DNA from 4 places in the Paucibacter sp. M5-1 genome. Region 3 is predicted to be linked to each of the others. Evidence: predicted binding sites of a transcription regulator. Region 3 holds the regulator's gene; each other region holds the start of a gene.
What was found. The regulator sigma-54, encoded in region 3, starts transcription at its own class of promoters, with help from an activator protein. The targets are predictions, from matches to a motif close to TGGCANGNAANCTGCTTT.

Region 1: O5M90_RS01625 (PEP-CTERM sorting domain-containing protein) is a predicted target of sigma-54. The motif match lies at 1,988-2,005, and genes of this name have one in related genera.
Region 2: O5M90_RS19235 (TorF family putative porin) is a predicted target of sigma-54. The motif match lies at 3,837-3,854, and genes of this name have one in related genera.
Region 4: xdp1 (exosortase-dependent surface protein XDP1) is a predicted target of sigma-54. The motif match lies at 3,878-3,895, and genes of this name have one in related genera.

Annotation. Positions count from the first base shown of each region.
Region 1 covers NZ_JAPZLM020000001.1:344,046-351,667, forward strand. Annotated here, with positions in the region: gene O5M90_RS01620 (glycosyltransferase) at 1-999, shown strand, start outside; gene O5M90_RS01625 (PEP-CTERM sorting domain-containing protein) at 1,100-1,933, opposite strand; gene O5M90_RS01630 (EamA family transporter) at 2,086-2,934, opposite strand; gene O5M90_RS01635 (nitroreductase family protein) at 2,931-4,025, opposite strand; gene O5M90_RS01640 (ThiF family adenylyltransferase) at 4,192-5,067, shown strand; gene O5M90_RS01645 (XrtA/PEP-CTERM system exopolysaccharide export protein) at 5,445-6,035, shown strand; gene O5M90_RS01650 (XrtA system polysaccharide chain length determinant) at 6,128-7,622, shown strand, end outside.
Region 2 covers NZ_JAPZLM020000001.1:4,068,315-4,075,936, forward strand. Annotated here, with positions in the region: gene O5M90_RS19215 (TRAP transporter large permease) at 1-515, opposite strand, end outside; gene O5M90_RS19220 (TRAP transporter small permease) at 529-1,038, opposite strand; gene O5M90_RS19225 (TRAP transporter substrate-binding protein) at 1,048-2,013, opposite strand; gene O5M90_RS19230 (YifB family Mg chelatase-like AAA ATPase) at 2,125-3,645, opposite strand; gene O5M90_RS19235 (TorF family putative porin) at 3,904-4,623, shown strand; gene O5M90_RS19240 (P-II family nitrogen regulator) at 4,644-4,982, shown strand; gene amt (ammonium transporter) at 5,030-6,562, shown strand; gene O5M90_RS19250 (response regulator) at 6,636-7,007, opposite strand; gene O5M90_RS19255 (TraB/GumN family protein) at 7,004-7,622, opposite strand, start outside.
Region 3 covers NZ_JAPZLM020000001.1:3,065,985-3,073,606, forward strand. Annotated here, with positions in the region: gene O5M90_RS14340 (SPOR domain-containing protein) at 1-393, shown strand, start outside; gene O5M90_RS14345 (thiol:disulfide interchange protein DsbA/DsbL) at 456-1,124, shown strand; gene lptA (lipopolysaccharide transport periplasmic protein LptA) at 1,178-1,807, shown strand; gene lptB (LPS export ABC transporter ATP-binding protein) at 1,804-2,577, shown strand; gene O5M90_RS14360 (RNA polymerase factor sigma-54) at 2,582-4,087, shown strand; gene O5M90_RS14365 (hypothetical protein) at 4,110-4,553, shown strand; gene O5M90_RS14370 (bifunctional diguanylate cyclase/phosphodiesterase) at 4,625-7,348, shown strand; gene O5M90_RS14375 (THUMP domain-containing class I SAM-dependent RNA methyltransferase) at 7,393-7,622, shown strand, end outside.
Region 4 covers NZ_JAPZLM020000001.1:1,074,446-1,082,067, forward strand. Annotated here, with positions in the region: gene O5M90_RS04975 (YajQ family cyclic di-GMP-binding protein) at 1-197, shown strand, start outside; gene O5M90_RS04980 (retropepsin-like aspartic protease family protein) at 202-852, shown strand; gene prsT (XrtA/PEP-CTERM system TPR-repeat protein PrsT) at 941-3,784, shown strand; gene xdp1 (exosortase-dependent surface protein XDP1) at 3,905-4,807, shown strand; gene O5M90_RS04995 (acyl-CoA dehydrogenase family protein) at 4,943-6,121, shown strand; gene O5M90_RS05000 (acyl-CoA dehydrogenase family protein) at 6,140-7,249, shown strand; gene O5M90_RS05005 (P1 family peptidase) at 7,267-7,622, shown strand, end outside.

The DNA of each region.
Region 1 (7,622 bases), 2.7 Mb from region 3:
GGTGAGCCGGAGCAGGAAGTCTGGCGCGGCGTACAGGTCTATCGCGTGCCGACGCTCAAGTTGTTCGGTTTCTATCAGGCTCTGCCTTCGGGTGCCGAGATCGAGCGCCTGCTGCGCAAGATACGACCCGATGTGGTCCACCATCACTATCTGGGGGTGATGCTGCTGCGAGCGCTGAAGGTCTGCAAGCGGCTGGGGCTGAAGCAGGTCTACACCTATCACATGACCGAGGATCATCTGACCCAGCCGCTGCCGATGCGGCCATTCCGACGCCTCATTGTTCGAAAGATCGTCTCGATCTGCAACCGCGTCGATCTGCTGATCTCGGTGTCCAAGAACCTGGCTGAGCAACTGCCGGCCAAAGGCATACACACACCGGTGCATTTCATCAGCAACCCGGTCGACTTTGCGGATCCGCAGTCGGTCGAGCCGATGGTCAGGGAGGCCGGTTTCGTGGTGATGTTTGCCGGGCGCTTGAATCCGGAAAAGAACATCCCCTTCTTGCTGCGCAGTTTCGCGCTCATGCTGAAGCGGGTGACGGATGCTCAGTTGCTGATCGCCGGGGCGGGTGCCGATCTTGATGCGCTTCAGCGGCAATGTGTTGCCTTAGGGATTCAAGAGCGCGTCAAGTTCCTGGGCTTTCTGAACCATGACCTGCTGGCCCGCTATTACGCGGCTTGTGATGTGTTTGTGCTGCCGTCTTGGGTCGAGACTCAAGGCCTTGTGGCGATGGAGGCCATGTGGTTTGCCAAGCCGATTGTGGTTGCTCGCAGCGTGGTCTCCGCGACCGAGTTGGTCGATGAAGGTGTCAACGGTTTTCTGGTCGAGCCGGAGAACGACCAGGAACTTGCCGATCGCCTGGTGCAGTTGTCCGCCGATGCCGGCCTCAGAGCCGCGCTAGGCGCTGCGGGTAGACGCAAGTCGACGCAGTACGAGGCCGAGTCGGTGGTTGACTTGATGGAGTCAAGCTATAGAGAGGTGGCCGTCACAGCGAACTGATTGCTGGACCTGCCCGAGACGGCGGGGCGAGCCCATCCTGAAATGAATGACAACAAAAAAGGGCGCCGAGGCGCCCTTTGTGCTTATCGGTGAGAACCGATCAGCTTTGCACGCTACGACGGCGGCGGGCGCAGCCCAGACCGAACAGAGCAGCACCGACCAGTGCCAGCGATGCCGGTTCCGGAACGGTCTTGATCAGGTCGAGCTCCAAGTCGATCTTGGTCGTGCTGCCGCTGAAGTTGATGACGGTCTGCAGGGCACCGACATTGCTCAGATCAGCGCCACCACCGGCAGAGATGCGGATCGCGCCGCTCGGCAGCACGGCATTGGGGCCGACGAAATCGGCAAACGAGATCGCGCCCTGATCCGGCACGCCGCCATTGACAGCAGTCGATTGCAAGATCAGCTTCGTCCACTGAGTGGCGCTGGTGTAGACCTCGATGGTGAAGTCAAAGCCCAGATCCGACTCAAGCACGTCAATCTTGAAGGCATTGGCGGTCGCTGCCAGATTCAGTCCACCCAAACCCGTGTGGTTCAGTTGGCCTTCGAAGCCAGCCTTGGTCGACGCGGTTGCGCCGATGTCACCCAGCACGCTGCCATCCCAGCGAACGTAGGCTTGGCCGTGAGTGCCTGCAGCGGTGCTGTAGCTCAGCACGCCACCGTTGGCCGAGGCTTGGATGCCGGCGCCGGTGTTGTCAGAAGCGACAGAGCCATTCTTGATGACAAAAATGTCTCGCTGACCGCCGATGATGCTGGCGGCCGGGCCGGAAACACGGCTGTAGACGCCGTTGGCATCGGTCACATTGTCCAGCAGGACGCCGGTAGCAAGGGTACCTTGATTGACAGAGAAGTCATCAATCACAACACCAGCGTGGGCAACATGACCGGCCAGGGTCAGTGCGGCTGCCAGTGCAACTTTGCGCAGAATCGTCATATCCATCTCCTTATCGAAAAGCTGCTCGAAGGGGCAGCCCACCCGTGCATTCTTTAAGCAGAGATCGTGCCACTGATGTTTTTATTAGCTAGATCAATCACTTAGGGGGCGGGTGTGGGAGTTGATTGGCCTGAGAGGATTGTCTGTGTAAATTATTCCGACAATGCTTGCCGACCCGGTGTCCCTTGGTGCTGATGCAGCATCGCAGCCCCCATCAATATCAGCGCGATGCCTGCGGCTCGGGACGGGCTGATATGTTCGGCGAAAACTGTTGCCCCGATCGCAACGGTCACCAGATTGGCGAGCGCAAGTTGCACCGGCACGATCAGGGAAGCGCGCCCCCGTTGGAACGCTGCTTGAAGCAGTATCAAGCCTGCGATGTTGAAAACCACGACGCCGAGTAGCAAAGGGTTGGTCAACGTCTGCAGTGAAAGCGAGCTGTCTCCAGTCTGATTCTGGGCGGTCAGCGCTTCGGTCAGCGCCGCGCCCATGCCAAAAGCCAAGCCGACGACAATGGCCAAGGGAAGCTCTCGCTGGCTGGACCGCCGGCCTAGATAAAGAATGATGCCGCCACCGATGGTCAGTAGGGCTGCAGCGATCAACAGGCTGGTGACGTCGGGTGCGATCAAGGGCTTGGCCTCGGCCTGCCAGGACAGTGCCAATGCGCCCGCCACCGTCAGTGCCAGACCCAGCCACTCCGCCCGGTTCATTCGCTCCTTCAGGAACACAACTGCCATCAAGACCAGCAGCACATCGCCGGCCGACATCAGTGGTTGAACCAGTGATATTTCGCCCAAGGCGGTTGCCTGGACAAAAAGCACCCAGCCGATGATCGTGCTGGCCAGGCCCAGCAGCCAACGCCAGTCCGTCAGCAGCGATGCGGCAACACTGCGCCAGGAGGCATGTCCGATCTTGGGTTGGTGCTCGGCGGAAAGCTTCCATAGAAAGTAGCCCAGCTGAATAAAGAGCGTCGCCAGCAAGGTGGTGATCACCACGATCATGATGGGGCTCCCGCCTGGGTGTTGATGATCAACTCCTCCAGGGGTCTGCGAAGCGAGCGCGAGCTGGGAGTCGGGCCAGCGCCGACCCGGCCCATATAGACCGCTGCTTGGGCTAAATCGGCGCCGATCAGCCGTTCAAGGCGAGACTTGACATCGATCGCTGCCGCCATCGCTCCACTGGTGCTGGAGAAGGGGCGCTGCTCTCGGGCATATCTTGCGAAGACGAGTGGTGTCACCTCCGGCTGCAGTTGCAGTTGCAGCTCCGTGGCTTTCAACCAGAAGCGCTGCATGGCCCGCCCGGCTTCGACGTAGTCATCGACGGTCTTGGGTTGCTCGGGCGCGTACAGCACAAAGTGGGCCGCGCAGGCCAGGCTGGGGGCGAAGTCCATCTGCAGCCGAGGCGCCCAGGTGCCGGCGAGGAATCGGTTAAAAAATTGCACCCGATCCCAGCTCTTCATCACGAAACGCATCAAGCGGGTCGTGGCCGCATCGACGCCCAAGGCCTGGTCGGGGACCTTGGTGGCGCTGAACTGGCAATCCCAGTCGATGATGTCGCAATGCACCCGGTAGGCTTCGGGCGTGGTCAGGCGCAGCCGGGCCGAGCGGAACATCAGCAGGGCGGTCTGTAGCCGGGCGGCAAAGCCCTCCAGCCAATGAATCTGATAGCCGGCCGGCAGGCAGTCCTGCAACTGCTGTTTCTCAGCCTTGCTCAGCGCGCGGGTGCTCAGTGGTCGGCGCTGCACGCTGCGGCGTTCGATCTGCTCGATCAGGGCGTCTCGCCTCACGCTTGGGTCGACGTGCAAGTGCAGATCGAAAGTCGGCGTCGACTCCGGCAGCCTGGTCCGCCGGCTAGTCTCCAGGCCCAGGCCGTGGGCGCTCGCGGCGATTGCAGCGGTTTCAAGCAGGGCGCCCAGCGAAATCTGGCTTGGATGCCCGTCGAGGTCATAGACGCAGTGCTCGTGCGTATCGAAGCCGTGCACAACAATATGCTCGGGCGAGATGATCTCGAAGCGCCAGGGCTGGGTGTTGTCGCCGCTGGGTGCCCAACGGGCGAGGTCCAGAATCTGCAGAACTTGCTCTCGAGTCGGCATGATGCGGTGTTTCAGAATAGGTTGCTCATGGTATACAAAGACCCCCCAGAAAAGCTGCTCAAGGCGGGCTTGGGTCTGCCGCAGTCGTGTTTGGATTTACAGGTGCTGGCGAACTGCCGATGATGAGGCTGCCGCGCCACTGAAGGCCGGAAGAAAAGAGGTGCACTTGGAGCCGACATTGACATTTGATTATGAGCGCGCCTTTTCGCGAAATATCGGCTGGGTCTCCGTTGCGGAGCAGGCGCGGCTGCGTCAGGCGCGGGTGGCTATAGCCGGGCTGGGTGGGGTTGGCGGGGCTCATCTGCTGACCTTGGCGCGTTTGGGGCTGAGCAAGTTCAATATTGCCGACTTCGATGATTTCGAGGTCCACAATTTCAACCGCCAAGTTGGCGCCACGATGTCGACTTTGGGGCGTCCCAAGGCGCAAGTGCTCGCCGAAATGGTCAAGGACATCAATCCCGAGGCCGATGTGCGGGTGTATCCAGCCGGCGTCACTGCCGAGAATATTGGCGAATTCCTGGCCGATGTTGACGTCTATGTGGATGGCATCGATGTTTTTGCCATCGAGGCACGGCGCAGCCTGTTCCAGTTGTGTCACGAGCGCAAGATCCCGGCGTTGACGGCGGCACCGTTGGGCATGGGTGTTTCCTTGCTGTATTTCAAGCCAGGGGGGCTGAGTTTCGAGAATTACTTTCGGCTCGAAGGGCATACCAAGCAGGAGCAATACGCGCGATTCATCGCCGGACTGTCGCCAGCCATGTTGCAGCGCTCCTATCTGGTGGTGCCCGAGGCGGTGAATTTCGTCGAGAAGCGCGGGCCGTCCACCATGATGGCCTGCGATCTGTGCGCCGGCATGATGGGAACTTCGGTGCTGAAGGTCTTGCTGGGGCGCGGCGCTCTGCGTGCGGCGCCGTGGTCGCTGCAGTTTGATGGGTATCGCCAGAAGCTGAGCTATGCCTGGCGCCCCCTGGGCAACGCAAATCCGCTGCAGCAATTGCTGCTGAGCTTTATCCGTCCGGTGTTGCGAGGGCGCAGCAAATAAGCCGAGTCGCTTGCGGCGCGTGGCCCGTTTTGGCCCTGTGGCGGGCAGTTTGGCGGTGCACGCCCCTACTCGGGGGATAGCCTTGTCGCTGGGGCTGAGGTGCAATCGCGGCCTGTGAACCGGGTGCTCGGTGAGGCAGGTGCCAAGGGTGTCAACTAGTGGGCATCTGCCATGGCGGCTTGGTCCGTATTCCCAGGTTTGTTTGCCTTACTGCTGTGGCATGATCCATTGCGCTGGGGCCTCGCAGGCATCGGTATTCAGTCCGAACATGTCATGCCCTTGGATGCTGTACGGGTCCACACAAGACCAACTGATTTTTGAGAGGACTTGCCTTGAATACTCGCATTGCTTCCACTTCGCGCGGACTCGGTCTGGCTTTGCTGGTGGCGGCCGCTGGCCTGGTTGCCGGTTGTGCCAGCAACAGCTCCAAGTATCCGGCAGCGCCTGTTTCTGCTGCGACCCAGGACTACAGCTACATCGTCGGTGCTGGTGACAATCTCAATATCATTGTCTGGCGCAACCCCGAATTGTCGATGTCGGTGCCTGTGCGCCCCGATGGCAAGATCTCGACGCCGCTGGTCGATGAAATGGTGGCGCAGGGCAAGAATTCTGTGGAAATCGCCCGCGATATCGAAAAGCAACTCGGCCGCTATGTGCGTGATCCGGTCGTGACGGTGATCGTGACAGGCTTTGTCGGCCCCTTCAGCGAACAGATCCGCGTGCTCGGCGAGGCCGCGAAGCCGCAATTCCTGCCCTACAAGCAAAAGATGACTCTGCTGGACGTGATGATCGCGGTCGGTGGCTTGACCGACTTTGCCGCCGGCAATCAAGCGACGATCTTGCGTTCATCCGAGGGCAACAAGCAGTACTCGGTTCGCTTGACCGATCTGATCAAGCGTGGCGAGGTGTCGGCCAATGTGGAAATGCGGCCCGGCGACATCCTGATCATTCCGCAAAGCCTGTTCTGAATCCAGACCGGGTTTCGAGCCCCCTGGCGACCTGAGTTCAGGGGTTTCTTGTCTATTGCCAGCGTGCCTTGCTTGTCTGCAGGCGAATCTAGATGGATTTATTGATAGCCCAGATTCTTTCCATTGCGCGCAGCATGTGGAAGTACCGCTGGCCCGGCGTCCTGGTGGCCTGGGTGACCGGGGCCGTGTGTGCGACGGTCGTGTTCATGATGCCGGATCGTTATCAGGCCAGCGCCCGGATCTATGTGGACACGCAGTCGATTCTGAAGCCCCTGATGTCGGGCCTGGCCGTGCAGCCCAATGTCGAGCAGCAGGTCGTGATGCTCAGTCGTACCTTGATCAGTCGACCGAATGTCGAGAAGCTGGTTCGCATGGCCGATCTCGACCTGAAGAATCAATCCAAAGCCCAGCAGGAAGCGACGATCGAGACCGTGACCAAGTCGCTGTCGATCGGCAGCACGGCACGCGACAACCTCTACACCCTGTCTTATCGTGACGAGGATCCCGAGACGGCCAAGCGGGTGGTTCAGTCCCTGGTGTCGATCTTCGTCGAGTCCAGCCTCGGCGCCAGCCGCAAGGACACAGCGACCGCCGCGACCTTCATCAACGAGCAGATCAAGAACTACGAGGCCAAGCTCGAAGAGGCCGAAGGGCGTCTGAAGGAATTCCGCTTGCGCAACCTGCAGACCATGTCCAGCGATGGTCGCGATTCGGCCTCGCGATTGACCGAGATGAGTGCCCAGCTCGAGCGTGCCAAGCTGGAGTTGCGCGAGGCCGAGAATGCCCGCGATGCGACCAAGCAGCAGATCGATGGCGAGCGCTCGCGCGGTGCCAACACGACGACGCAGAGCCTGCTGCAGGAGTCGGCTCTGAATGTGGCTACGCCGGAAATCGATTCCCGCCTGGAGGTGCAGCGTCGCAATCTGGATTCTCTGCTGCAGCGCTATACAGACCAGCACCCTGACATCATCAGCACGCGCAAGCTGATTGCGGATCTTGAGGAACAGAAGAAGCTTGAGATGGCGAGTCTGCGCAAGGCGGCGATGGCCGCGCCTCCGGGGATCGGTGCGGGATCGAGCCTGGTGCAGCAAGAGCTTGGCCGCATGCTGGCCACTACCGAAGTTCAGGTGGCCTCCTTGCGTGCCCGTGTCGCGGAGTACACCAGCCGTTATGGGCAGGCGCTGGCCGCGCTGAAAACCGCACCCCAACTAGAGGCCGAAGCCGCACAGCTGAATCGCGATTACGCGATTCACAAGAAGAATTATGAGGATCTGGTGTCGCGGCGCGAGTCGGCGGCGATGTCAGGTGAACTCGATGTGGCATCGGGTGTCGCGGACTTCCGTCTGATCGACCCGCCGAGGGCTTCGTCCAAGCCGGTGGCTCCGAATCGCTTGCTGTTGCTGGGCGGTGCCTTGGCTGTGGCGCTGGCGGCCGGTTTGTTCACCGCATTTGCCGCGAGCCAGCTGCGCCCCGTGTTTCACGATGGCAATCAGCTGCGCCTGCGCACCGAGTTGCCGGTGCTGGGCGTGGTGTCGCGGCTGGCGACCGATGTCGAGCGTCGCAGGGAGCGTATCGATCTGCTGCGCT
Region 2 (7,622 bases), 1.0 Mb from region 3:
ATGGAGACCTGGGCCGCGACGCCATAGACGATCATCACGATGGACGGCGGGATCAAGAGGCCCAGCGTGCCGGCGCCGGCCAGCGAGCCGATGCTGATGCTCTCGTCATAGCCGCGCGCCTTCAACTCGGGCAGCGAGATCTTGCCGATGGTCGCGGCCGTCGCGGCCGAGCTGCCGCTGACCGCCGCGAAGATGCCGCAGCCCAGCACGTTGACGTGAACCAGCCGGCCCGGCAGGCCGTTGACCCAGGGCCCCAGGCCCGAGAACATGTCCTCGGCCAGACGGGTGCGGTAGAGGATCTCGCCCATCCAGATGAACAGCGGCAGTGCGGTCAGCGACCAGCTGGCGGTCGAGCCCCAGGCGGTGGTCGCGAAGATCACGCCGGCCGGCGCGTCGGTGAACAGCAGCAGGCCCAGCAGGCCGCAGCCGATCAGGGCCAGGGCCACCCAGACGCCCAGGCCCAGCAAGAGGAAGAGCAGGGCCATCAGGACGCCCGCTTGTGCAAGATCGCTCATGAGGTGTCCTTTTCTATTCGGTGCGGGCGGTCTCGCCGTCCGGCGCATCGCTCAGCGGCCGGCCGCGCAGGCCACGCCAGAGGCGGTCGATCAGCATCAGGGCCAGCAGCAGCATGCCGATGGCCATGGCCAGCTGCGGAATCCACAGCGGCACCCGCAACATGCCCTGCGCGACCTCCTCGTACTGCCAGGAGCCGTAGACGAACTGCAGCGTGTGCCAGGCGGCCCAGACCGCCAGCGCCACGCCCAGCGCCGAGGCCAGCAGCTCGTAGCCGCGCTCCCAGCGCTTGGGCAGGAACTGCAGCACCAGCGTCACGCGGATGTGGTCGCCATGGCGCATCGCATAGGGCAGGGCCAGAAAGGCCGAGGCCGCCATGGCCCAGGCGGCGAAGTCATCGGCGGCCGGTATCTGATGGCCCAGCAGGCGCGCGACGATCTGCGCCGCGATCACCAGGCCGATGGCGGCCAGCGCGACGGCCGAGGCCGCCCCGGAGGCCTTGGAGAGACGGTCGAGGACGGCCATGGCGTTCGTTTACTTCTTGTTGAAGGCGTCGAGGACCTTGGCGCCGTCCGGGCCGGCCTTCTTGATCCATTCCTCGGCCATCGTCGCGCCGACCTTGTTCAGCTCGGCGGCGATCGCTGCCGGCACCGGCTGCACCGTGATGCCCTTGGCGGCCAGGGTCTGGGTCAGCTTGGCGGTCAGCTCGCGGGCCTGGGCCCAGCCGCGCGCCTCGGCCTTGGCACCGGCGGCCATCACGGCCTGGCGCTGCGCCTCGGGCAGGGCCATCAGCGAGCGCTTGTTGGCAATGACGATGGCCTGCGGGATGAAGGCCTGGGCATCGTAGTAGTGCTTCACATAGTCCCAGGCCTGGGTGTCCACGCCGGTGGCCGGCGAGGTGATCATCATGTCGATCACGCCGGTCGAGAAGGCCTGCGGCACCTCGGCGGTCTGGATCGTCGTCGGCACCGCGCCCATCAGCGTGACCATGCGGCTGGTCGAGGCGCTGTAGGCGCGAAAGCGCGCGCCCTTGAAGTCGCCGATCGCGGCCACCGGTTTCTTGGTGTAGATGCCTTGCGGCGGCCACGGCGAGCCATAGACCAGCACCAGGCCCTGCTTGTCCAGGCGGGCGGCGATCTGCTCGCGGGCGGCCTTCCAGAGCTTCTCGGAGGCGTCGAAGGAGCTGGCCAGGAAGGGCACGCTGTCGATCTCGAACATCGCATCCTCGTTGCCCAGCGCCGACATCAGCACCTCGCCGATCGGCACGATGCCTTGCTGCACGCCGCGCTTCACCTCGGGGCGCTTCAGCAGCACGCTATTGCTCTGCACCTTGAACTCCAGCTGGCCGGCGGTGGCGGCCTTCACGTCCTCGGCGAACTGGCGCACATTGACGGTCAGGTAGTTGGCGTCGGGCTGTTCGGCCGACATATTCCAGGTGGCGGCCTGGGCGGTGCTGGAGAGCAGGACGGCGGCGGTGGCGTTGAGCAACAGGCGTTTCATCTCGGGCTTCCTTGTATGGAATGGGGTAGTGGCGCGAATGTCTACCAATCCGGCACCGAGGTCGACCGAGAAATCTTTATGGACCGTGGCTAGATTTGCTGATGCCTGGTGTTAACCCTTGGTCTGCAGACCGCGCCGCAGCTGCACGGCCTCGGCCATATGCGCCGGTGCAATCAAGGGGCTGGCGGCCAGATCGGCAATCGTGCGCGCGACACGCAGCACCCGGTGGTAGCCGCGCCCCGACCAGCCCAGCCGGGTGGCGGTTTTCTGCAACAGCGCGGCAGCGGCCGGCTCGGCCTGGGCATGCTGCTCCAATTGGGCGGGGCTCAGCAGCGCATTGCAGCAGCCCTGGCGGGCCAGGGCCAGTTCGCGGGCGGCCGCCACCCGGGCGGCGACCACGGCCGAGGGCTCGCCGTCCGGCGCGGCCGCCAGCACCTGGGGCGGCAGCACCGGCACCTCGACCAGCAGATCCAGCCGGTCCAGAAAAGGGCCGCTGAGCCGGCGCTGGTAGCGCGAGACCTGGTCCGGCGAGCAGCGGCATTCGCCCAGCGGATTGCCCAGCTGGCCGCAAGGGCAGGGGTTCATGGCCGCGACGAGCTGAAAGCGGGCCGGGAACTCGGCATGCCGGGCGGCACGGGCGATCAGGATGCGGCCGTTCTCCATCGGCTCGCGCAAGGCCTCCAGCGCGGCACGGGGGTACTCGGGCAGCTCATCAAGAAAGAGCACGCCGTGCTGGGCCAAGGTGATCTCGCCGGGCCGGGGTGGTGAGCCGCCGCCGACGAGGGCCACGCTGGAGGCGCTGTGGTGCGGCGCCCGCAGCACCCGCCGCCCCCACAGCGCCGGCTCGAACTGGCCGGCCAGGCTCAGCACCGCCGCCGACTCCAGTGCCTGCTCCTCGTCCAGCGGTGGCAAGAGCCTCAGCAGGCGCTGGGCCAGCATCGATTTGCCGGTGCCCGGCGGGCCGATCAGCAAGAGGTTCAGCGCGCCGGCGGCGGCGATCTCCAGCGCCCGCTTCGGGCCGGCCTGGCCCTTGATATCGCGCAGATCTGGGGCGGCATCCGGGGCCAGCGAGACGGTGGCGGGGCGGGCGCGCTGCAGCGCCGGCCCATCGCCGCCCGGGCTCAGCGCGGCCACCAGGTCCAGCAGATGGGCGGCGCCGAACACCGCCACGCCGCCGACCAGGGCCGCCTCGGCGGCATTCGCCTCGGGCAGCACCAGATCGCGGGCCAGGCCCGACTGGCGCAGCGCCAGGCTCATCGCCAGCGCGCCGCGCACCGGCCGCAGCTCGCCGGCCAGCGACAGCTCGCCCGCGCATTCCATGTCTTGCAGCCGCTCGGGGTCGATCTGCTCGCTGGCCGCCAGGATGCCCAGTGCAATCGGCAGATCGAAGCGGCCGCCCTCCTTGGGCAGGTCGGCCGGGGCCAGGTTGACCGTGATGCGGCGGTTGTGGGGGAAGCTCAGGCCGCTGTTCAGCAGGGCCGCGCGCACCCGCTCGCGCGACTCCTTGACCTCGGTCTCGGCCAGGCCCACCAGCGTGAACATCGGCAGCCCATTGGCCAGATGCACCTCGACGCTGACCGGCGCGGCGGCCAGCCCGTCCAGCGCCCGGCTGTGTACGACGGCCAGAGACATAGCCTCCTCCCCGGGACCGGTGCGTACCGATCCTGTGTCGGATTCTGCACGTTTGCCGCGCCCGGCGGGCCGTCGTTGGCGCACCAATGAAGTGCCTGCACCAAGTGCGGGCATCGAGCGTGGCCATCCTCTTTTGGTGCATCGCTGCGCGATCCGGGCCTCTTTCCCGGTCTCGCCTGGGGCGCCGAGCCTGGCACGGAAGCTGCAATCCCCGGATCGAACCTGCTTCCTCCCCATCCAAACAGCTAGGAGTCCCGCATGAAGTTGATTCTTGCCACGCTTGCCGCCGCCATGACCCTCGGTGCGCTGCCGGCCCAGGCCCAGGACGCATCGGTCGCCTTCAACGCGAGCCTGACCAGCGACTACCGCTACCGCGGCATCTCGCAGACCCGGCTGAAGCCGGCGCTGCAAGGCGGGCTGGACTATGCGCATCCGAGTGGCTTCTATGTGGGCGCCTGGGCTTCGACGATCAAGTGGATCAAGGACGTTGGCGGCGACGCCAAGGTCGAGGTCGACCTCTACGGCGGCTACAAGACCGAGATCAGCAAGGGTGTCAATCTCGACATCGGCGTGTTGACCTATATCTACCCGAGCAACAAGCTGCCGACCAGCGCCAACACCACCGAGATCTATGGCGCGCTGAGCTATGGCCCGTTCACGGCCAAGTACTCGCACGCGGTCACCGACACCTTCGGCAACGCCGACAGCAAGAACAGCTGGTATGCCGATCTGTCGGCCAGCTTCGAAGTGATGGACGGCTGGATGCTGGCGCCCCATATCGGCTACCAGCGCATTGACGGCCCCTCGCGCGGTGTGGGCTCCTACACCGACTATTCGCTGGCGCTGTCCAAGGACTTCAGCGGCCTGGTGCCCAGCATCGCGCTGGTCGGCACCGACGCTGACAAGGGCTTCTACACCGTCAAGGACAAGTTCCTGGGCAAGAACGCGGTCGTGGTCAGCGTCAAGTACAACTTCTGAAACCGTGTGAGGAGAACGCAATGAAACTGATCACCGCCATCATCAAGCCCTTCAAGCTTGACGAAGTGCGCGAGGCGCTGAGCGCCATCGGCGTGCAGGGGCTGACCGTCACCGAGGTCAAGGGCTTTGGCCGCCAGAAGGGCCACACCGAGCTGTATCGCGGCGCCGAGTACGTCGTCGACTTCCTGCCCAAGGTCAAGGTCGAGGCGGCGGTCGACGATGCGGTGGTCGAGCAGGTTATCGAGGCCATCGAGGCCTCGGCCCGCACCGGCAAGATCGGCGACGGCAAGATCTTCGTCTCGCCGCTGGACCAGGTGGTGCGCATCCGCACCGGCGAGACCGGGGCCGACGCGCTCTGAGCTTCACCGATCACAAGACTAAACAGACAAATCCCCGGAGATTCTTCATGAAGAAACTACTTGCCAGCCTGGCACTGGCTGCGGCGGTGTTCGCCCCTGCAGCCTGGGCCCAAGACGCGGCTGCTTCCGCGCCCGCCCTCGCCGAGGCCGCCTCGGCGGTCGTCGCAGCGGCTTCCGAAGCGGTGGCCGCCGTGGCTGCCCCGGCGGCCGAGGCCGCCTCCGCAGCCGCCGCTGCTCCCGCCCCCGTGCCCAACAAGGGCGACACCGCCTGGATGATGGTCTGCACCCTGCTCGTCATCATGATGACGGTGCCGGGCCTGGCGCTGTTCTACGGCGGCCTGGTGCGCAGCAAGAACATGCTGTCGGTGCTGATGCAGGTGATGGTCACCTTCTCGATGATCGTCGTGCTGTGGGTCATCTACGGCTACAGCCTGGCCTTCACCGAGGGCAATGCCTTCATCGGCGGCTTTGATCGCCTCTTCATGAAGGGCATCTGGGACAACGCGGCCGGCACCTTTGCCAACGCGGCCACCTTCAGCAAGGGCGTCTACATCCCCGAGATCGTGTTCGCCGCCTTCCAGGCCACCTTTGCCGGCATCACCGCCTGCCTGATCGTCGGCGCCTTCGCCGAGCGCATCAAGTTCGGCGCCGTGCTGCTGTTCATGGCGATCTGGTTCACCTTCAGCTATCTGCCGATGGCGCATATGGTCTGGTTCTGGATGGGCCCGGATGCCTATGCCTCGGCCGAGGTGGCTGCCGAGATGACCGGCAAGGCCGGCCTGATCTGGCAATGGGGCGCGCTGGACTTCGCCGGTGGCACCGTGGTGCACATCAACGCGGCCGTGGCCGGCCTGGTCGGTGCCTATATGGTCGGCAAGCGCGTCGGCTATGGCAAGGAATCGTTCACCCCGCACAGCCTGACTCTGACCATGGTCGGCGCCTCGCTGCTGTGGGTGGGCTGGTTCGGCTTCAACGCCGGTTCCGCACTGGAAGCCAATGGCTTCGCCGCGCTGGGCTTCATCAACACGCTGGCCGCCACCGCTGCCGCCGTGCTGGCCTGGTGCATCGGTGAGGCGCTGCTGAAGGGCAAGGCCTCGATGCTGGGCGCTGCGTCCGGCGCGGTGGCCGGCCTGGTGGCCATCACCCCGGCGGCCGGCAATGTCGGCATCGGCGGCGGCATCGTGATCGGCTTCATCGCCGGCTTTGCCTGCCTGTGGGGCGTGTCGGGCCTGAAGAAGATGCTGGGTGCCGATGACTCGCTCGATGTGTTCGGCGTGCACGGCGTCGGCGGTATCGTCGGCGCGCTGTTGACCGGCGTGTTCAACTCGCCCAACCTGGGCGGCCCCAGCGCCGTCGGCGACTGGGTCACGGTGGCCATGGTGGCACCGGACGCCTACTCGATCGCCAGCCAGGTCTGGATCCAGTTCAAGGGCGTGCTGCTGACCATCGTCTGGTCGGGTGTGGTCTCGGTGATCGCCTTCAAGATCGTCGACCTGGTGATCGGTCTGCGCGTGCCGGAAGAAGCCGAACGCGAAGGCCTGGACATCACCTCGCACGGCGAGACGGCGTACCACAAGTAAGGCGCAGGACGGGCTTCCCGTCCGTGCAAGAAGCCGCCCTCGGGCGGCTTCTTTGCTTGGGGCTGTGCCCCGCTCAGCCGTGCAGCAACTCGTCGATCAGCTCGCAGAGCTGGGCCGGGCTGAAGGGCTTGGCCAGAAAAGCGTCGGCGCCGGCGGCCAGGGCCTGCTCGCGCTCGTGGGGCGCGGCGCTGGCGCTCAGCACCACCAGCCGGATCTCGGCCAGGGTCGGGTCTTGCCTGATCTGCTGGCAAAGATCGAGGCCGCTGATCTCGCCGGGCATCACCACATCGATCAGCATCAGGTCGGGGCGCATCGCCTGCACGATCTGCAGCGCCAGCGCCCCGTTGGCAGCCTCGTGCAGGCGGTGGCCGCTGTCTTCCAGCGCCCAGCGGATCAGGCGGCGGATGTCGGCCTGGTCCTCAACGATCAGGATTCTCGCGTTCATGGCTTCAGTTCCACTCGTTCGACCCGGTAGCCGCGCTGTGCCAGCAGGGCCGGCAGGCCTCGCGGGCCGGCCATGTGCAGCGCACCGACGGCGGCAAGCACCTGGCGGCCCTCGGCATGCAGCGCGGCTATGCGCGCGGCCAGCGCCGGATTGCGGCCCTCGATCAGGCGCCGCAGAAAGGCGCGGTCGGCCGGTGTGTCGGCGCAGTCGCACCAGCGTTCATAGTCGGCCAGGGTCTGCAGATCGCCCTGTTCCCAGGCCTGCACCAGGCGCCTGAGCATGGGCCGGACCTTGCCCTGCTCCAGCTGTTCCAGCGTATCGGCGGTCAGGCGGCGCGCCTCCCGGGCATCGGCGGGCAGCAGCGCGTCGAGCTGCTGGCGCACGGTTTCCAGCGAGACGATGGCCAGGCCGCGCGAGCGCGCCTCGCCCGACAGCACCATCTCCTGCCCATAGCCCGCCTCCAGTCCTTCCCAGCGGGCCTCCAGCATGGTCAGCGTGACGGCCTGCATCAGCGGGTGCAGCGCGGCCAGCGCGCCCTCGGGCAGGCAGGCCGCCGCAACCCGCCCGGCCAGGCGCTGGCGCAGCGCGGCGTCCAGGCTCAGCGGGCGGCTCAGG
Region 3 (7,622 bases):
CCGGCGCCGGCCGTCACGACGCCAGCGCCCGCGCCCGTCACCCCAGCCCCGGTCCCCGCCGCCGCACCGGCCGCCAGCGCCAAGCCCATCGCGACCGCGCCGGCCGCTACACCCGCCACTGCGCCCGCCAAGGCGGCCAGTGCCGCCGCAGCCGATAGCTATCTTTACTTCGTCCAGGCCGGGGCCTACACCCGCTCCGACGATGCCGAACAGCAGCGCGCCAAGCTGGCGATGCAGGGCTTCAGCGCCAAGGTCTACGAGCGCGAGCAATCGGGCCGCGTGGTGTTCCGCGTGCGCATCGGGCCGATGGACGGCCGCGACGAGGCCGAGGGCCTGCAGCGCAAGGTCGAGGCCGCCGGCATCGAGGCGAATCTGGTGCGCGTCCAGCGCTGAGCGGTCAACTCGCTTAGGATGCAGGCGTTGTCTGTTAATGCTGCCTCGCAAAGGATTTCAGGATGAAGCGTCGTGATTTTTCGGCCCAGCTGGGCTTGTCCGGTCTGGCCCTGGCTGTGCCGGGCCTGAGCCTGGCCCAGGGCGGCCCGCAAGAGGGCAAGCATTACCAGCGCCTGGCGCAGCCGCTGGCGGGCACGCCGGGCAAGATCGAGGTGGTGGAATTCTTCTGGTACGGCTGCCCGCACTGCAATGCCTTCGAGCCGGTGGTGGCCGACTGGGTCAAGCAGTTGCCCGCCGACGTCAGCTTCCGCCATGTGCATGTGGCTTTCCGTGCCAATGTGAAGCTGCACCAGCGCCTGTTCTATGCACTTGAAGCGCTGGGCAAGGAAAAAGATGTGCGCGCCCGCGTCTTTGCCGCGATGCACCGCGAGGGCAAGGCCCTGGACAGCGTCAAGGCCATGACCGAGTTCCTGACGCCGCTGGGCATCGAGGCGGACAAGTTCACCCAGGCCTACAACTCCTTCGGCGTGCAGACCAAATGCACCCAGGCCGAGAAGCTCAGCGAGGCCTATCGCATCGACGGCGTGCCGGCCCTGGGCGTCGGCGGCCGCTTCTGGACCTCGCCGTCGCTGGCCTCGGCCGGCCAGCGTGTCAGCGAGATCGAATCGGGCCAGCGCGCGCTGGCCACGGTGGACTTCCTGATCCAGCGTCTGCGCAGCGGCAAGGCCTGACCCCGCCCGGGCCCCAATCCGGGGCTAGAATGGTCTGCAAGAACTGTGCCGCCATGAACAACAGACCCGCCCCCCTCCGATTGATGCTGCTTGCCCTGGCGCTGGCCGCCGGCGGCTGGGCGGGCTCCGCACAGGCCGAGAAGGCCGACCGCAACAAGCCGATCAATATCGACTACGACCGCGGCGGGGTCGACTTCGTCAAGCAGCGCACCGAATTCAGCGGCAATGTCGTGCTCAGCAAGGGCAGCATGGTGATGCGCGCGGCCCGCATGGATGTGCGCGAGACCAGCGACGGCTACCAGCAGGCCTATGCCAGCGGCGAGGCCGGCAAGCCGGTGACCTTCCGCCAGGCCCGCGATGTGCCGGGCGAGGCGGTCGAGGGCTCGGCCGACCAGGTCGAGTACGACAGCCGCTCCGACACCGTGCGCTTCGTCGGCAATGCGGTGGTGCGGCGCATGCGCGGCGCCACCGTGGCCGACGAGGTGGTCGGTGCGGTGATCCATTACGACAACCGTTCCGAGGTCTTCAGCATCGAGGGCGGCCAGACCTCGCCCCACCCGGCCGGCCGCGGCCGCATGGTGCTGATGCCGCGCGCGGCGGCGGCCTCCGAGCCGGCCGCTCCCGAGCCGGCCCTGCCGCTGCAGACCAGCCCAGGCTTGCAACAGCCGCGCAAGCCTTCATGACGGCCGCCACCCCGGAACCCAGCGCCGCCCTCAGCCGCCTGGAGGCCGAGGGCCTGCAGAAAAGCTATGGCGTGCGCAAGGTGGTCAAGAACGTCCATCTCGATGTGCACAGCGGCGAGGTGGTCGGCCTGCTTGGCCCCAACGGCGCCGGCAAGACCACCAGCTTCTACATGATCGTCGGCCTGGTGCGCGCCGATGCCGGCGAGATCCGCATCGACGGCCGGGCCGTGCAGCGCCTGCCCATCCACCAGCGCTCGCGCCTGGGCCTGTCCTATCTGCCGCAGGAAGCCTCGATCTTCCGCAAGCTGACGGTCGAGGAGAACATCCGCGCGGTGCTGGAGTTGCAGCAGGACGAAAACGGCCGCGCCTGGTCGAGCGCCCGCATCAACGAGGCGCTGGAAAAGCTGCTGGACGAGCTGAGCATCGAGAAGCTGCGCGACAGCCCGGCGCCGGCGCTCTCGGGCGGCGAGCGTCGCCGTGTCGAGATCGCCCGCGCGCTGGCCACCCAGCCGCGCTTCATCCTGCTGGACGAACCCTTCGCCGGCGTCGACCCGATCGCGGTGCTGGAGATCCAGCGCATCATCCGCTTTCTGAAGAGCCGCGGCATCGGTGTGCTGATCACCGACCACAATGTGCGCGAGACCCTGGGCATCTGCGACCGCGCCTACATCATCAGCGAGGGCACGGTGCTGGCCGAGGGCACGCCGCACGAGATTGTTGACAACGCCGACGTGCGCAAGGTCTATCTGGGCGAACATTTCCGTATGTAGGCCCATGAAACAGAGCTTACAGGTCCGCCTCAGCCAGCATCTGGCGCTCACGCCCCAGCTGCAGCAATCGATCCGTCTGCTGCAGCTGTCGACACTGGAGCTGAACCAGGAAGTCGAGCAGATGCTGGCCCAGAACCCGCTGCTCGAAACGGAGGAGGAATTTCCCGACGCGCCGGCCGCCGCCGAGCTGCCGGAGATCCGCAAGGCCCAGGACGAGATCGGCGCCGACAGCGGCGCCGGCGAGCCCGAGACCACGCCCGAGATCCAGGCCGAGGACTTCGGCGCCACCGAGCGCGAGGACTGGGAAAACGGCACCGAGCGAGATGACTTCGACGGCATCCGCGAGCTGCCGAGCAATAGCGGCTCCGGCAGCGGCGACGAAGACGGCGAGCGACCCGAGCAGGACTCGCCGGGCCTGAGCCTGCAGGAGCACCTGAACCAACAGCTGGCCGGCATGATGCTGAGCCCCGAGGATCGCGCCGCGCTCTATGTGTTGATCGAGTCGCTCAACGAGGACGGCTATCTGGAGGACAGCCTCGAAGAGCTGGTCGAATCGCTGGCCGGCGAGGCGGATCCAGAGGCGCGTGACGAGTTGCTGGACCGGCTGCGCTGCGCCCTCAAATGGCTGCAAAGCCTGGAACCGCTGGGCGTCGGCGCCCGCGACCTGCCCGAATGCCTGATCCTGCAGCTGCGCGCACGGCCGCGCAGCGAGGCCCAGGTGGTGGCCATCCTGGTGTGCAAGCAGCATCTGGAGCTGCTGGCCAAGCGCGATCTGAAGAAGCTGATGGCGCTGACCGGCGCCGACGAGGCCTTGCTGCGCGAGGCCCAGGCCCTGATCACCAGTCTCGAGCCCAAGCCGGGCCGCCAGTTCGCGCGCGGCCAGGCCCAGGCGGTGATCCCGGATGTGATCGTGCACAAGGTCGGCCGCGAGTTCCGCGTGATGCTGAACCCCGAGGTCGCGCCCAAGCTGCGCATCAACGAGCTCTATGCCCAGGCACTGCGCGCCACCCGCGGCGGCGTCAGCAACTCGCCGCTGGGCGCCCAGCTGCAGGAAGCGCGCTGGTTCATCAAGAACATCCAGCAGCGCTTCGACACCATCCTGCGGGTCTCGCAGGCCATCGTCGAGCGGCAAAAAGGCTTCTTCACCCATGGCGAGCTGGCGATGAAGCCGCTGGTGCTACGAGAAATAGCCGATGAGCTGGGCCTGCACGAGTCGACCATCTCGCGCGTGACGAATGCCAAGTACATGGCAACCCGCTTCGGCACCTTCGAGCTGAAGTACTTCTTCGGTTCGGGCCTGAACACCGAGGCCGGCGGCAATGCCTCCAGCACGGCGGTGCGCGCGCTGATCAAGCAGTTCGTCGCGGCCGAGGACGCGGCCAAGCCGCTGTCCGACAGCGCGCTGTCGAACATGCTCGAAGAGCAAGGCATCCAGGTCGCCCGCCGCACCGTCGCCAAGTACCGCGAAGCTCTGAAGATCGCGCCGGCGAATCTGCGCAAGGCGATGTGAAAGCTCCGCAATAAGGATGTCCATGAAAGCTCAGACTACAAGCGCGCTCTTGATCCTGCTGTGCAACTCAGCATTGGCGATCGATGATGCGGCGGTTCGTCAATGCCGCAGCCTGAACGAAACTCAGGCCCGGCTGGCCTGCTACGACGCCTTGCCGCTGACGGACATCACCCCGACTGCCACGGTCAAACCGGCGCCCGCTGCGTCAACAGAGCAGTTCGGCCTGCAACGCCCGCCGGGCCAGATCGACACTATCCAGAGCCACATCCCAGGCCGCTTCGAGGGTTGGCGGCCACAACAAACCTTGCGCCTGGCCAATGGCCAGCTCTGGCAGATCAGCGACGACAGCAGCGGCGTCCACAGCATAGAGAACCCGAAAGTGACGATACGCCGCGGCTTCATGGGCGCTTTCTATATGGAGATCGAAGGACGCAATCAGGCGCCGCGTGTTCAACGCCTGCGCTGACGGGAAGGCCGTCTATTGACTTGAATCAAGAGCATTGACGCGGTTCCTGGCTACTGTGCCAACCCGCGCCCATGCTCTCGACCGATCTCGCCCCTCTCCGCCCGCCAATCCACATCGCCCGCCAATGGCTGGCCCTGCTCGCCGCCGCCAGTCTGGCCTGGGCTGGCGCGGCCTGGTGGCTGCAGACCGAGCGCAGCGCGCTGCAGCGGCACGAAAGCGAGAAGCTGCAAGTGCTGGTGCAGACGCTGGACGGCATCGTCTCGCAGCAGATGCTGGCGATCAAGGCGGCGCTGGACACCGTGGCCGTGCAGCGCCGGGGCTGGCGCGCCGAGCGGCTGCCGCAGGACAGCGCCGCGCTGCTGCAGACCCTGGCACGCGCCATGCCCGGCGTGCGCGTGCTGATGCTGGTCGATGCCCAGGGTCGGGTGCGAGCCAGCTCGGTGCCGCAGCTGCTGGGCCTGGATGTGCGCTCGCGCGACTACTTCAGCATGCCGCAACAGCGGCCCGATCCCGGGCTGCTCTATGTCTCGCCGCCGTTTCGCAGCGTCATGGGCGTGCACACGCTGACGCTGGCGCGGGCCTTGTTCGATGCCCAAGGCCGTTTCGAGGGCGTGGTCACCGCCAGCCTGGACCCGGACTACTTCCGCCTGGTGCTGGAGACCGCCCAGCCCTCGCCCGACACCTGGAGTGCACTGGCACACACCGGCGGCTTGCTGTTCAGCATGACGCCGCCCGATGAGCGCTGGATAGGCCGCAATCTGCTGGCCATGCCGGACTCCATCCTGGCCCGCCATCTGGCCAGCGGCCAAAGCGCCAGCCTGCACCGCATGCGCGCCCAGATCAGCCAGGACGAGCGCTTGGCCGCCGCCCGCCATGTCAGCCCGGCCGGCTTGCGCACCGATGCCGGCCTGCTGGTGGCCGTCGGGCGGGCGCTGCAAGGCATCGAGGCGCCCTGGCGGCGCCAGCTCCATGCGGTGCTGCTGATCGGCGGCCTGCTGTCGCTGGGCATGGCGGCGGCCCTGCTGCTGTGGCAGCGCCGCCAGCGCCTGATCTTCGCGACGGCTCAGCAGGCCGCCTTCAAGCTGCAGGAGCAGGCCCAGCACACCCAGGCCATCCTCGACCATATGGTGGACGCGGTGATCACGATAGACAGCGCCGGGCAGATCGCCTCCTTCAACCCGGCGGCGGAGCGCATCTTCGGCTACCCGGCGGTGGAGGCCATAGGCCGCAATATCAGCCTGCTGATGCCCGCGCCAGACAGCGGGCGACACGACGACTATCTGAGGCGCTATCTGGCCGGCGGTCCGGCGCGCGTGATCGGCCAGGGCCGCGATGTCGATGGCCGCCGCAAGAGCGGCGAGGTGTTCCCGATGAGCCTGGCCGTCTCGCGCATCGAGCGTCGTGGCCAGACCCTGTTCATCGGCCTGGCCCGCGACATCTCCGAGCGCAAGCGCGCCGAGGCTGCGATCGAACGGCTGGCCTTCTACGACCCGCTGACCACCCTGCCGAATCGCCGCCTGCTGCTGGACCGGCTGGCGCAAAGCCTGGCCGCCAGCCAGCGCAGCGGCCGGCATGGCGCGGTGCTGTTCATCGACATCGACAACTTCAAATCGCTCAACGACACCCTGGGTCACGGCATGGGCGACCGCCTGCTCAAAAGCATGGCCCAGCGCCTGCAGGCCGCGCTGCGCGCGCAGGATTCGGTGGCGCGCTGGGGCGGCGACGAGTTCGTCGTGCTGCTGCAAGACCTCGGTGCGGACGCCGGCGTCGCCGCCCTGCATGCCGAGGCGGCCGCCGAGAAGCTGCTGCGTGTGCTGGGCCAGCCCTACCAGCTCGACGAACACCTGCACCACAGCACGCCCAGCATAGGCATCGTGATCTGGGGCGCCGGCGACACCAGCAGCGAAGACCTGCTCAAGCATGCCGACCATGCGATGTACCAGGCCAAGGCGGCCGGGCGCAACCAGCTGTGCTTCTTCGACCCGCTGACCCAGGCGGCGCTGGCCGAGCGCGCCGCGCTGGAGGCCGATCTGCGCGAGGCCTTGCCGCTCGGACAGCTGGAGCTGCACTACCAGGCCCAGGTCGGCCGCGACGGCGCTCTGCTGGGCGCCGAAACCCTGTTGCGCTGGCGCCATCCGGCGCGCGGCTTTGTCTCGCCGGCCGTCTTCATCCCGCTGGCCGAGCAGACCGGCCTGATCGGCCCGCTGGGCGAGTGGGTGATGCAGCAGGCCTGCGCCCGGCTGGCCGCCTGGGCCACGCAGCCGGCGCTGGCCGGGCTCAGCCTGGCCGTCAATGTCAGCGCCCACCAGTTCCGCCAGAAAGGCTTTCTGGGCCTGATGCAGCAGTTGCTGGCGCGCAGCGGCGCACCGACCGAGCGGCTCAAGATCGAGCTGACCGAGAGCGCCCTGGTCAACGATGTCGAGGCCGTGATCGCGCTGATGAACGAGCTGCGCCGGCTCGGCCTGGCGGTCTCGCTGGACGATTTCGGCACCGGCTATTCCTCGCTGGCCTATCTCAAGCGCTTGCCGCTGAACCAGCTGAAGATAGACCAGAGCTTTGTGCGCGATCTGATCGATGAGCCGAACGCCCGCGCGATCGCCCGCACCGTGATCCAGCTCGGCGACAGCCTGGGCCTGCAGGTGATCGCCGAGGGCGTCGAGACCGAGGCACAGCGCGCGCTGCTGGCCGGGCTGGGCTGCCATGCCTTCCAGGGCTATCTGTTCAGCCGGCCGCTGCCGGTGGCCGCGTTCGAGGCGCTGGCCGGGAGCTGGAACGCCGTGGGCAAGGCCGCCTAGACAGAAAGGGGACAATACGGCCCTGCTTCCACGCATCTTGAGCCATGTCCCAGAACGAAACCCTGCATCTTTTCCTGTCCTGCGCCAGCGGCGTCGAGCCCTGGCTGGAACAGGAGGTGCGCGCCATCCTGCCCAAGACCCATACCGAGGCCTTGCGCGGCGGCGTCGCGGTCAAGAGCAATGCCGAGGGGGTGATGAAGCTCAATCTGGAGAGCCGGCTGGCGCAGCGCGTATTGATCGAGCTGATCGACGGCCCCTACCGCCATGAGGACGA
Region 4 (7,622 bases), 2.0 Mb from region 3:
AGGACGGCATCGAGTCCGAGCTGGCCAAGAAGATCGTCGCCGCCGTCAAGAAGAGTGCGCTGAAGGTGCAGGCCTCGATCCAGGGCGACACCGTGCGCATCACCGGCAAGAACCGCGACGATCTGCAGGTCGCGATCGCGATGCTGAAGAAGGACATGGCCGACACGCCGCTGTCCTACAACAACTTCCGGGACTGAACGCGTGCCGCCGCCCCGCGCCGCCGCCCTGTTCGCCCTGGTGCTGATGGTCGGCGCGGCCTGGGGCCAGAGCGTCAGCTTCAACGGCAGCCTGGGCGCCCAATCGGCCCTGCTGCTGATCGACGGCGAGGCGCGCACCGTGGCGCTGGGCCAGAGCGTGCGCGGCGTCAAGCTGCTGGCGCTGGAGGACGGTCGCGCCACCGTCGAGTTCGGCGGCCGGCGCCAGACCCTGGTGCTGGGCGCCTCCCCCGGCCGCATCGGTGACGGCAAGGCCGCCACGGGCGCGGGCCGGCAGATCGTGCTGGCCTCGGGGCCCGGTGGGCATTTCGTCGCCCAGGGCAGCATCAACGGCCAGACCACGCAGTTCCTGGTCGATACCGGCGCCACCAATGTTGCGATCGCCCAGAGCGAGGCCGAACGCTTGGGCCTGAAGTTCCGCGAAGGCCGCCGCGTGATGACACAGACCGCCAACGGCACGGTGCCGGCCCATCTGCTGCAACTCGCCTCGGTGCGCGTCGGCGAGGTCGAGGTGCGCAATGTCGACGCCATCATCCTGCCCGGCCAGATGAGCCATGTGCTGCTGGGCAACAGCTTTCTGACGCGCTTTCAGATGCGCAGGGAGAATGATGTCATGACGCTGGAGTTGCGTTACTGAGGGCCCCCTCGCCTGCGGGTGGGATCAGGCGGGCGAGGCATTGGCGGAACGTATGATTACCACGATGCGTCAGCCAACGATTGCCCCCATGCCTTGTGCCAGTCAGACCCGGTCCCGCTCCAGTCAGCGATGGCCGCAGCGCCGACTTGCCGGCCTGCTGCTTGCAGGTCTGAGTCTGGTTTCCCAATCCTGCCTGGCCAACGCTGGCAAAGCTGCCGCCTTCTACGAAGATGCCCTGAGCCGCTACCAGCGCAAGGACATGGCCGGCGCCATCATCCAGCTGAAGAATGCCTTGCAGCAGGACAAGAATCTGCTGCCGGTGCAGGTGCTGCTGGGGCGGGCTTTGCTGGCCAACGGCGATGCGGCCGGCGCCGAGATCGCCTTCGGCGAGGCCTTGCGCCTGGGTGTGGACCGCAGCGAAATCGCCCTGGCACTGGCTCAATCGCTGGCGGCCCAAGGCAAGCCTGGCCAGGTGCTGGAGCGAACCGAACTCAAGCCTGACGGCCTGCCTCCGGCACTGCGGCAGAGAATGCTCCTGCAGTACGCCTCGGCCCATGCCGACCGGGGTGATATCCGCGCCGCTTTCATGGTGCTGGAAGAGGCGCGCGGCATCGACCGGAACAATCTCGAGGTCTGGTTACTGGAGGTGCCGCTGCGCGTGCGGGCGCGGCAACTCGATGAAGCCCTGAAAGTGGCCGAGGGCGCCGTGCGCCTGGGACCCAATTCGGCCGAAGCACACTATCAGAAAGGCACGGTTTTCCACGCTCGCGGAGATATCGCGGCTGCCATGGCAGCGTACGACCAAGCACTGCGGGTCGACGCCGCGCACATCGATGCCCGCCTGGCACGGGTCGGCGTGCAGATCGACCAGGGCCGTCGCAAGGAAGCGGCCATCGATCTGGGCAAGCTGCTGGAACTGGCGCCCGAGGATCCGCGCGGCCTCTACCTGAAGGCCCTGCTGGCACGCAGCAGCGGCGATATCGCCGCATCCAACGCCGCCCTCAACCGTGTCACATCGCTGCTCGACCCGGTGCCGATCGAATTCATCCGCTACCGCCCGCAGATCCTGATGCTCAATGGGCTGGCGCACTTCGCGCTCAACGAGTATCTGAAGGCCCTGCCCTATCTGGAGGCTGCACACCGGGCGATGGGGCCTAGCCCGCTGGTCAAGCTGCTGGCACAGATCTACATCGACGAGAACAAGCCCGAGCGTGCTGCCGAGGTGCTGGAGCCCTATCTGCGTGCCCAGCCTGCCGACAGTCAGGCCCTGGCCATGTATGCCTCGGTGCTGGTTTCACAAGGGCGCCATGCCAAGGCGACCTCGATGATGCAGGACGCCCTGCGTGGCAACGATTCGGCCGAGTTCAGGACCGTCTTGGGCCTGGGACTGCTGCAGAGCGGCCAAACGGCCAGCGGTCTTGCCGAGCTCGAAGCCGCATTGAAGAAGGATCCACGCCAGTTGCAAGCCGGCATGGCACTGGTCAGTCGCCATCTGGGCAGCAGGCAATTCAAGAAGGCGGGCCAGATCGCCGACCAATTGGTCAAGCACCACCCGAAGAACCCCAGCGTCTGGACGCTGTCGGGCATCGCCAAGCAGCGCGCCGGTGACTTTGCCGGCGCACGCACCGCCTATCAGAAGGCCCTGAGTTTGGACGCGGAGCTTCTGGAGCCGAGATTGGGGCTGGCACGGGTGGAGCTGGCCTCGGGCAAGCTGACCGAGGCTGACGCACAACTCAAGACCTTGCTGAAGGCCGACGAGCGCAATGCCGACGTGCTCTTCGAAATGGCAACCCTGTCGGAACTGAGGCGCCAGCCCGAAGACGCCTTGCGCTGGCTGGAGCGGTCGGTCGAGGGCAATGGCCCCGGCGCCTTGAAGGCCCAGCACGCGCTGGTCGCCTGGCATCTGCGGGCCGGTGATGCCGCAGCCGCCTTGGCGGCCGCCAAGCGCCTGCTGGGTCGCACGCCCGACGACGTCAAGGCCCTGAACGCCTACGCCCAGGCTCAGTTCCTGGGCGGCGATATTCCCGGCATGCGCAGCACCCTGACGACGGCCGCGCGCAAGGCCGGCTTCGATAGCGGCCTGCTCTTGAGCGTGGCCGAGCTGCAAATGACGGCCAACGACCCCAATGCTGCCGTCTACACGCTGGAGAAAGTGCTGTCTACCGAGCCTCAGTCGACGCGGGCGCTGGCCATGAACTCCAGCGCCGAATTGCTACGGGGAGATCTCGTCAAGGCCGAGAAGAGCGCCCGCCAGGTCCTGCAACTGCAGCCCCGTGCGGCGATCGGTCACAACCTGATGGCCGACATTCATATGGCCCGCGAGCAGCCCGGCCCGGCACAGGAATCCTTGCGTCGCGCCCTGGAGCTCCAGCCCAATAGCACCCATCTGCTGCGGCTGTTCCGTGTGCTCGCGGCACAGGATGGCGGCAAACCCGCGATCCAGCTCGCCGAGCAATGGCTGAAAAGCAAGCCCGGGGACCTGGTCGTGCGCAAGGCACTGGGCGATGCCCAGGCGCGCACCGGCGACTTTGCTGCAGCGCAACGGTCTTATGAGGCGGCCTTGAAATTGAGGCCCGAAGACGCAGAAGTCTTGAACAACCTGGCCAATGTGCAGTTGCGCCTGGATCAGCCGGCGGCAGCGGTCAAGACCGCCGAAGCGGCGCTGCAGCAAGCGCCCCGCAATCCGCTGGTCATTGACACGGCCGGTTGGGCCTATCACCGCCTCGGGCAGAACGAGCGGGCGCTTCAGCTGCTGCGGGATGCCCGTCTGCGCGAGCCGGACAACCCCGAGATCCGCTACCACTTGGGCGTGGTGCTTGCCGCGCTGGGTCGAAAAGCAGAAGCCCGTGAGGAGCTCCAGATGGCGCTCAAGGGCTCGCTCTCGGCCGACATCCGCGCCGCAGCCCTGCCGCTGCTCCAAACCCTCAAATGAGGGGGCACTTGACTGTCAAAAAAGCTTACATTCCTGCCATGGGAAACCCAGGCACCGACGCTAAGTGCCTGTCAAACCTCAGAATCGTGTGCTTGGCCTGTTTTTTGCTCTACGTCAGCCATGATTCTTTTTCAAGCTGATTGCGTTCCGGAGACATCTATGACGGCAAAAAAACCTCTGAAATGCCTGGCCTTGCTCGCCTTGCTTGGCGCCGGCTTTGCCGCACCGGCATTTGCAGCGGACTCCTGGACATGGAAAGCCAGCACCTGCACGCAGACTGCCAGCGGGAGCACGGTTGCAGGCCCCAACGGCAATGTCAGCAATATCGGCAATGCCTATGGCTGCGGCGCCACCTCGGGCGTTGTTGTCAACAACGCAACCCTGACCGGCTGGTCGACTACCGGATTCAGCGGCGCGAGCAGCTCAAGCTACGACAAGGCTTCGGTGCGCAGGTATGACGGCGTCGAGTTCGGCATCGTCAACGACTACAACGAAACCAGCAGTGGCGGTCAGCACTCGGTGGACAACAACACCCATACCGACTCTCTGCTGATCAAGTTCGATTCGGCGGTCGCGCTGAACGCATTGAACATCGGCTGGCGCACGAACGACGCCGACATCACCATCCTGCGCTATGTCGGCGCCGATGCCCCGAACATCCAGGGCAAGACCACGGCCGACATCAAGGCCGACATTCTTGACGGCAACGGCCAAGGCTGGGAATTGGTGGCCAATGTCTTTGATCTGGCCGTATCGACCAACACCAACAGTCCCAGCGCGACCTTCAATAACAATGCGGACGCCAGCAAGAACAAGAGTTCCAGCTGGTGGCTGATCAGTGCCTTCAATTCGAATCTGGGCGGAGTGGCCGGCGACGGTAACAAGGATTACTTCAAGCTGTTCTCCTTTGCTGGCGCTGGCAAGCAGGAGCCGTCGACCGGCATTCCGGAGCCGGCGTCGCTGGCATTGGCAGCGGCGGCCTTGCTGGCCCTGCGTGTGTCACGGCGCTCCTCACGAGCCTGAGCCAAGCACCCCAAACAAAGCGCCTCTTGCAGGCGCTTTGTTCGTTTTGGACCGCCCAGCGGGGTTTTGTCCCTGCCGAGACAGCTGTAAATCGAACGCTCGTGCTAAAAAGCAGCAAGTATTCGAGGAGACAGCATGGACCTGAACTTCACCCCCGAGGAACTGGCCTTCCGGGCCGAGATCCGGCAATGGGTGGCCGAGAACCTGCCCAAGGACATCAGCCACAAGGTGCACAACGCCTTGCGACTGTCCAAGGACGATATGCAGCGCTGGGCCAAGATTCTTGGCAAGAAGGGTTGGCATGGCTGGGCCTGGCCAAAGCAGTTCGGCGGGCCGGGCTGGAATGCCGTGCAGCGCCATCTGTTCGAGGAGGAATGCGCGCTGGCCGGAGCGCCACGAGTCGTCCCCTTCGGCCCGGTGATGGTGGCGCCGGTCATCATGGCTTTCGGCTCGCCCGAGCAGCAGCAACGCCATCTGCCCGGCATCATGAGCGGCGAGGTCTGGTGGAGCCAGGGTTATAGCGAACCGGGTTCGGGGTCGGATCTGGCCTCGGTCAAATGCAGGGCCGAGCGCCAGGGTGACAAGTACCTCGTCAACGGCCAGAAGACCTGGACCACGCTGGGCCAGTACGGCGACTGGATCTTCTGCCTGGTGCGCACCGACACCTCGGTCAAACCCCAGGCCGGCATCAGCTTTTTGCTGATCGACATGAAGTCGCCCGGGGTCACCGTGCGGCCCATCATCATGCTGGACGGCGAGCATGAGGTGAACGAGGTGTTTTTCGACAATGTCGAGGTGCCCGCCGAGAACCTGGTCGGCGAGGAGAACAAGGGCTGGACCTATGCCAAGTACCTGCTGGCCCATGAGCGCACCAATATCGCCGATGTGAACCGCGCCAAGCGTGAACTCGAGCGCCTCAAGCGCATCGCCAAGAGCGAAGGTATGTTCGAGGACCAGCGCTTTCGCGACCACATCGCACTGCTGGAGGTCGACATCGTCGCGCTGGAGATGATGGTGCTGCGGGTGCTGTCGGCCGAGAAGAGTGGCAAGCAAAGCCTGGATGTCGCCGGCCTGCTGAAGATCCGCGGCAGCGAGATCCAGCAACGCTATACCGAGCTGATGATGCTGGCGGCCGGGCCTTTCGCCCTGCCCTTCATCCAGGAAGCGATGGAGGCCGGCTGGCAGGGCGACCATATCGGCGCCGCCCATTGCGCGCCGCTGGCCAGCCACTACTTCAACTATCGCAAGACCACCATCTACGGCGGCTCCAACGAAGTGCAGCGCAATATCGTCGCCCAGACGGTGCTCGGCTGAAAGAAAGGACAGAAGATCATGGATTTCGACTTCAATGAAGACCAGGAATCGCTGCGCGACGCCGTGCGCCGCTGGGTCGACAAGGACTATGACTTCGCTCGCCGCCACGCCAGCGTCAAGGCCGGCGGGTTTTCCAGGCCAGCCTGGGAGGGCCTGGTCGGCCTGGGCCTGAGCGCCTTGGCCGTACCCGAGGCGCAGGGCGGCATGGGTTTCGGTCCGGTCGAGGCCATGGTGGTGATGGAAGAGCTGGGCCGCGGCATCGTGATGGAGCCCTATGCCCAGGCTGCGCTGATCGCGCCGGCCGTGCTCGCCCACGCACCGGCCGAGCTACAAGCGGCCTGGTTGCCCAAGATCGCTGGCGGCGAGGCCCTGATCGTGATGGCTCATCAGGAGCGTGGCGCCCGCTACCGCTTCGATCAGCCAAGCACCCGCGCCGACGGTCTGCACCTGTCGGGCGCCAAAAGTCTGGTGCCGGCCGGTGACCAGGCCGATGCCTTCATCGTCCCGGCGCTGAGCCAGGGGGACCTGGCCCTCTACCTGGTTGAACGCAGCGCGGCCGGCGTCTCGACCCGCCCCTACAGCCTGCAGGACGGCTCGCGCGCCGCCGATCTGACGCTCATCAACACACCCGCCACGCTGCTGGTCGGCCCCGAGCAGGGCCTGGCCATGCTGGAGCAGGCCATCGATATCGGCATCGCCGCGCTGTGCGCCGAAGGCGTCGGCGCGATGGAGAAGCTGGTCGCGATCACGGCCGAGTACCTGAACACGCGCAAGCAGTTCGGCGTCGTGATCAGCAGCTTCCAGGCCCTGCGCCATCGCATGGCCGATGTGAAGATGCAGCTGGAGCTGGCGCGCTCGATGAGCTATTTCGCGACGCTGAAGCTGGGCGACGAGCCCGCCTCGCGGCGCCGGGCGCTGTCGCAGGCCAAGCTGCAGCTGGGCCAGTCCCTGCGCTTCGTCGGCCAGCAATGCATCCAGCTGCATGGCGGCATCGGCGTCACCGACGAGTACATCGGCAGCCACTACTTCAAGCGCCTGACGACCATGGAAATGCAGTTCGGCGACAGCCTGCACCACCTCGGCGAGGTCAGCGCCCGCATGCAGGACACGGCGGGCGTCTTCGCCTGAGGCGGGCTGGCGGCCTGATGCCCGATTCCTCGATCTGCGATGTGGCCGGCCTGATGGTCGGCCACCATACCGACCACCGCCGCCCGACCGGCTGTACCGTCGTGCTATGCCCGCAAGGGGCCACCGCCGGCGTCGATGTGCGCGGCGCCGCGCCCGGCACCCGCGAGACCGATCTGCTGGCGCCCGAGAACACCGTGGACCGGGTTCATGGCCTGCTGCTGGCCGGCGGCAGCGCCTTCGGTCTGGACGCCGCCAGCGGCGTGATGCGCTGGCTGGCCGAGCGTGGCCACGGTGTCGCGGTGGGACCCGCGCGTGTGCCCATCGTGCCGGCCGCCGTGCTGTTTGATCTCTGGCTGGGCGATCCGGCGATCAC